2 linked regions of the Catalinimonas alkaloidigena genome follow. The protein of the gene in region 2 interacts with the protein of the main gene of each other region in a pairwise test. Links are inferred from orthologs where the notes say so. Each region holds a gene or a part of one and is shown on either strand. Other genes may lie near its edges. The genes, in order: OKW21_RS16030 and rfaD.

Evidence for each region.
Region 1: the proteins of rfaD (region 2) and OKW21_RS16030 interact in binary tests that used the Escherichia coli proteins (3 or more experiments, as listed by UniProt). The link is inferred for Catalinimonas alkaloidigena from one-to-one orthologs.

Annotation. Positions count from the first base shown.
Region 1 is NZ_JAQFIL010000001.1:3,949,162-3,952,476, forward strand. What follows is about bases 126-3,110. They hold OKW21_RS16030 (1,4-dihydroxy-2-naphthoyl-CoA synthase), read right to left. Parts: upstream 2,047-3,110; coding sequence 1,204-2,046; downstream 126-1,203. Other genes in these bases: OKW21_RS16020 (GNAT family N-acetyltransferase), read left to right, coding at 126-614; OKW21_RS16025 (SRPBCC family protein), read right to left, coding at 677-1,141; OKW21_RS16035 (GNAT family N-acetyltransferase), read right to left, coding at 2,125-2,625; OKW21_RS16040 (Nramp family divalent metal transporter), read right to left, coding at 2,648-3,110. In the rest of the region: OKW21_RS16015 (LytR/AlgR family response regulator transcription factor), read left to right, coding at 1-55; more of OKW21_RS16020, read left to right, coding at 87-125; more of OKW21_RS16040, read right to left, coding at 3,111-3,315. UniProt on the Escherichia coli protein: Converts o-succinylbenzoyl-CoA (OSB-CoA) to 1,4-dihydroxy-2-naphthoyl-CoA (DHNA-CoA).
Region 2 is NZ_JAQFIL010000001.1:2,714,172-2,717,257, forward strand. The notes cover bases 311-3,066. They hold rfaD (ADP-glyceromanno-heptose 6-epimerase), read right to left. Parts: upstream 2,309-3,066; coding sequence 1,313-2,308; downstream 311-1,312. Other genes in these bases: OKW21_RS11100 (S9 family peptidase), read right to left, coding at 311-1,204; OKW21_RS11110 (6-pyruvoyl trahydropterin synthase family protein), read left to right, coding at 2,426-2,905; lpxB (lipid-A-disaccharide synthase), read left to right, coding at 2,905-3,066. In the rest of the region: more of OKW21_RS11100, read right to left, coding at 1-310; more of lpxB, read left to right, coding at 3,067-3,086. UniProt on the Escherichia coli protein: Catalyzes the interconversion between ADP-D-glycero-beta-D-manno-heptose and ADP-L-glycero-beta-D-manno-heptose via an epimerization at carbon 6 of the heptose.

The sequences.
Region 1 (3,315 bases), 1.2 Mb from region 2 along the record:
GAGCAATCAATATAAAGAAGACTTCGCAAAGCTGATAGAACGCTGGATAAGTTAATTGAACCTACAAGCAAAACTCAAACTCTATCATGGACAAGGCTGATGTACAATTGGTCAAAGTAGAACGCCATCATTTGGATGAACTTCGGCAACTAAGCCTGACTACTTTTCTGGACGCTTTTGCCGACGCCAATTCTGAAGAGGACATGAGAATATACCTTAATCATGCATTTAGTAAAACACAACTTTCAGAAGAACTTCAGGATACAAACACACATTTTTACTTTCTAAGTTTTGAGGGAGAACTCGTAGGCTACTTTAAAATAAAATTTGGTTTGCCTAAGGTACTTCCTGAAGTGGGTACAGCGCTGGAGATTTGCAGACTTTATATTCACCAGGACTATCAGGGGCAGCAGTTGGGACAATGGATGCTGGATAACATCATACAAATCGCCAGAGATCATCGACTGGACTTTGTATGGCTGGGCGTATGGAGCCAAAATCCGGGTGCCATACGCCTGTATGAAAGAAAGGGTTTTAATAAAGTTGGCGCTTATACTTTTATGCTGGGCAATGATGCCCAAACTGACTTTATCATGAAAAAGGAGCTTGGCTAAGAATTTTGCCAACCTGGCCGTTATCGCTTAACAATAATACTATGAAACGTCTGTTAAAGCTTTCAGGAATTACTTTTATTGGTACTCCCTTCGCTTGCCTGCTTTAGTTCTTTCAGACTTTTCTCCATGCCCGCACTTAGGTTTTTCTGAAATGATTTTTTCATCAAAGATGGAAAAAAGCCTTCCAGGCTTTCCTCCACAGTGACGATAGTGTTATCTTTTTTTTCAGATAATGTCCAGTTGTGAATGGCAAAAGCGCCCATGATTTTACCTGTCCTCCCAAATGCCTGCTGAGGCTCAACTGTATGCAATTGTGAATGAAAGCTGAGGCCTCCGGCTTTCCAGACAAACTCCCTTCCTTCAGCTACTTCTCCTTTTCCTTTTAGCTTGGCTGATTTGACATTTTCCTGCCATTCCGGCCAACGCTTGATGTCAGTGAGCACTTTCCAAACTGATTCTACCGGAGCTTTGATTTCAATCTCTTTTCGCTCAATGACTGGTGCCTTCGGGTTGACTTCTCTTTTCATAAAGCCAGTAAACTCAGTTAATGATAAGCCAAAAAAGGTGGTTGATAAATCCAATGTCTAGCCTAGGGAATCCATTTGATATCTTTGAAGTTAGGCTTTCTTTTCTCCAGAAAAGCGTTCCTCCCCTCTTTGGCTTCGTCTGTCATATAAGCCAGGCGGGTAGCCTCTCCGGCAAATACCTGCTGCCCTACCATGCCATCATCGGTGAGGTTGAAGGCAAACTTGAGCATCTTGATAGAGGTAGGTGACTTTTCCAGAATTTCCTGTGCCCACTGGTAAGCCGTATCTTCCAGTTCGTCATGAGGAACCACAGCATTGACCATTCCCATATCGTAGGCTTCCTGCGCTGAATAGTTTCTCCCCAGAAAAAAGATCTCTCGAGCACGCTTTTGCCCTACCATCTTCGCCAGGTAAGCTGAGCCATATCCACCGTCAAAACTGGTCACATCGGCATCGGTCTGCTTAAAGATCGCATGCTCCTTACTGGCCAGCGTAAGATCACAAACAACATGCAGGCTATGCCCTCCTCCTACCGCCCATCCAGGCACTACAGCAATCACTACTTTGGGCATGAAGCGAATCAGCCGCTGTACTTCCAGAATATTGAGGCGGGGCATCCCTTCATCATCCACATAGCCCTGATGGCCACGCGCATTCTGATCCCCGCCACTACAGAAAGAATATACACCATCTTTGGTAGAAGGCCCTTCGGCTGAAAACAAAACTACGCCGATAGCTGTGTCTTCACGGGCATCTAAAAAGGCTTCAAACAGCTCAGCAACCGTTTTAGGGCGAAAGGCATTGCGAACATTAGGACGGTTAAAAGCGATGCGGGCCACCCCATCCGCTTTACGGTAGGTGATATCTTCGTACTCCTTGACAGTTTTCCACTTATCTTGACTCATAACTATTTTTTTGTGGTCAAATTAGAGGTTTTAAATTTTCTCTCAAATTAAGAATTAAAAATTCATCTCTTTGCAGGACTAATGCGATAGAAACAACTGCATAAAGACCAGGTCCAGCCAGCGGTTAAATTTATAGCCTACTTCTCTGAACCTTCCTACTTCCACAAAACCAAATTTCTGATGAAAAGCAAGGCTAGCCTGGTTATCAGCACTTATGCCTGCTATGATGGTATGAAAACGCTGCTTTTCTGCCAGTTCAATCAGTTTGTGCATCAATTGTTTGCCTACCCCCTTAGCTCTCATATCTTCAGTCACATAAATGCTATGTTCGACACTGTACTGATAAGCTGCCCAGGAACGAAAGATGCCATAACTTCCAAATCCCACAACCTCACCTTCCTGTTCGGCCACGATGACCGGCATCTGAGAATCCTGCTTCTTTTGAAACCATAACTGTTGTTCTTTCAGCGTGTGCGGATCATAGTCATACACCGCTGTGGTATGAAGAATGGCCTGGTTAACGATTTTCAGAATTGAGGGCAAATCTGTGGGGTGGGCATTTCTGATGATAGTTTCCATAGCAGTTAAGTTTACGCAAACCTCACAAGGCTTGTAAGGTAGCAAATATACCCTGATAGCTCATATAACTCATGATGACAGCAAAAATCAATATGGCTATCAGTACGATATTCAGCGCAGTAGAAAATACATGGTCCTTCATGAGCGAAGCTTTATTTCCTAGAATAATGATACAGGCTACGGTGACCGGTAGCACCAGCGCTCCGAATGCCTGAGAGGTGATCATGACTGCAATGGGAGGAGCATCAAATACCGGCACAATTAAACCTAGCAAAGAAATAAGCAGTACAATGCCCCTGTAATTCGCCCTTTTCATGTCAGGCTTTCTTTGATAATAGTCATCCAAAAGCCAGGGTAATAATGCTGTATTTGGAAATTGAGATGAAACGCCGGCAGCGATGATTCCCAGCGTAAATACAGCCACCGCAAAGCTACCGGCTGTGGGTTCAAGTATTTTGATCATCTCAGATACATTGAGCAGGGGCAATGCCTGAGCGTGTAATGTTCCTGCCGCTGCAGCCATGATCGCGGCACTTACTACAAACATCATAAAGCCAGAGAAGAGCGCATCTTTTCGTTGCGTTTTTAATTCAGCCATCGTCCAGCCCGCCTCCTTAACCAGTGTAGTTCTCAAAATGAACAAACCAGAAAAGACCGTAGTGCCTACCATAGACGCAATGACCAGAAAAG
Region 2 (3,086 bases):
TAACCATTATTTTTTCACGCTTCTGCATTTCATAGTCATAGACAGTGTTGGGCTTCAGCAGTGAAGTATAATGGAAACGCAGTGTAGTGGTTTTGAAAGTAGGGTTATTGCCACCAAAAACATAAAAGGCAGGCTCGTCATAGGTTATCTGATGGGTATTGAGAGGATCGATAAGGTCAAGCACTTTAATCTGGGTTAGCCCATCAACTCTTTCGTAAATGGCCAGGTGGTTTTCAAATTCATCAATCCCTTCAATTTTAATTGTTGGGTCATAGGGGATCACCTCAGTCCACTGACTTTTATCATGGGCATCCACTGATGCTTTCATTAGCCTGAAATTGGTAGCATTCCAGTTTGTTCTGATATAAAAATCATCATGATGAGGGTGAATTTCATACTCATGATGTTCCTCTCTGGGGTTAAATACAATGAATGTCCCCTCCGGTTGGTGTGCAGGAAGAATCCTTACTTCAGTAGTAATTTTGCTTCCGATATCAATCAGTAAATATTTTTGATTTTTTGATAGGCTAATCGATACAAAAAAGCGCTCATCAGCTTCTTCAAAAACAACCAAATCATCCTCAGGACGAGTACCCAAAATATGCTTCTTTACCTGATAAGGTCGCATAGTATCGTCTAACACTACATAAAACAAAGTTTGGAAGTCCATGGCCCAGGCTGCCGAATCTGAGATATTATTGAGTTGATCTACCATGATCGTATGATCATGCAGATTTTTAAAATACAAGCGATACTGCTCAGACCCATCAGTATCTATGGCATAAGCCAAGGTCTTATGATCAGGACTGACTTCAAATATTCCTAAATGGAAATAGTCATGGCCTTCTGCAAGATGATTAGAGTCCAATAATACTTCTTCTTTCGCTTTTAAAGAACCAAATTTTCGGCAGTAGATACGATAATCTTTATTTGCTTCAGTTCTGGAGTAGTAGTAGTAATCATCTATGCGAACCGGTGCGCTCTGGTCATCCGGAACGATACGCGACTTCATTTCATCATAAAGCTGTTGCTCAGTTTTTTTCTGATGTTTCATGACTTCCCGGGCGTAGGCATTTTCAGCATTGAGGTAGGCAATTACATCAGGATTCTCTTTTTCCTGTAGCCAGGCATAGTTATCAATGATAGGTATATTATGTACTTTTTTAACACTTGCCTTTTGAGGCGCAATTGGAAATTGCTTCATAAAAAAATTGCTTTTAGGCTAAAATAAATAACAGACAGTATGCATCCTATCGGCAATACATCTGCTTGTCTATTCAACTGAATAAAGGCTGATTGAAATGATCAGGGACTAATAATACCGATGATGCGCTAAATACTGCTGCACATAATCACTTACACCCTCTTCCAGGCTATGAAAAGGAGTATGATAACCGATTGATTTGAGCTTGTGCATATCAGCTTCAGTAAAATACTGATATTTTTCTCGTATATCTTCGGGCGTATCTATGAAAGAGATATTTTCTTCTTTGTCAATCGCTTTAAAAACCGCTTTGGTAAGGTCCAGGAAGGTGCGTGCTTTACCACTTCCCAAATTATAGATACCTGAATCCTTCCGGTGCCTCATCAAAAAGTAGCAGACATTTACTACATCCTTGACATATACGAAATCTCGCATTTGCTCACCGTCTCTGTAATCTGGGTTATGAGAGCGGAATAGCTTCATCTCACCTTTTTGCTTAATCTGACCATAGGCGTGCCATATCACAGATGCCATTCTTCCTTTATGGTATTCATTGGGACCATAAACGTTGAAGAACTTGAGTCCAGCCCAGAAAAAAGGCTTTTGCTCCTGGGCTAATGCCCACTTATCAAATTCATTTTTGGATATTCCGTATGGGTTGAGCGGTTTTAACTTCGGAATGATACTCACATCGTCTTTATAACCTAATTCACCTGCGCCATAAGTAGCTGCCGAAGAAGCATAGACCAAAGGAATCTGGTAATTCACACAGCGTTTCCATATCTCTTTGCTATAGTTAACATTAAGCTTGTCAAAAACTGCGGTATCAAACTCCGTAGTATCAGTACGCGCACCGATATGAAAGATAAACTCAACTTCTTCATAATTTAGATCTAACCAGGCAAAAAACTCATCTCGCTCCACTTTTTTCTGAATTTTTTTACCTTCAAGGTTCTTTATTTTTTCCTGTGCTTCGGAGAGGCCTTCCTTGGGGTGGCCCTCTGCAAACTGGTCAACAGCGATGATATGATTAAAATTTTCCTGATTGAGTTTGGCAATTAAGCAGCTACCGATAAAGCCTGCGGCTCCTGTGACAATGATCATAGTTTAGGTTTTTTTGTTTAGTGACTTAATATAGGGAAGGATTCATCTTCTCTTCTTGTTATCAGACTGATATTTCGCGTGCTATTAATTATATTTGCGGCAAAATAAGCAGAGTCTATGATTTATGTAAGCAGAAGAGAGCATTTTAATGCTGCTCACAAACTATATAACCCAAACTGGACCAGAGAGAAGAATGAAGAAGTGTTTGGTCCCTGTGCTAACGATAATTGGCATGGACATAATTTTGAGATGATCGTAACGGTAAAAGGGAAGCCTGATCCCGAAACAGGATTTGTAGTCGATCTTAAAAAATTGAGCACACTGATCAGAGAGAGGGTCATTGAAAAGGTGGATCATAAAAACCTGAACCTGGATGTGGATTTTATGCAGGGTAAAATGGCCAGTTGTGAAATTCTGATTGAAGAAATCTGGAAAATACTGGCACCAGCGCTTAAAGATATCACTGATCGTGGGGTTTTACATGCTATCCGTTTGTATGAAACACCCAACAATTTTGTTGATTTCTTTGGGGAAGGCGTAGAGCCTCATGATTATCTTGCCTACCAAGAATCCAATATGGCGCAAGCTACCCATTAATGAAATTTTATATTATTGCCGGAGAGCGTTCAGGAGATCTTCATGGTGCTAACCTGATTAAGGCATTAAAAAAAGAGGCCACCGCTACTGCTGATGAGATACATATACGGTGCTGGGGTGGAGATGAGATGCAAAAAGCGGGTGGAGACTTGGTGGTTCATTATCGTGAAATGGCCTTTAT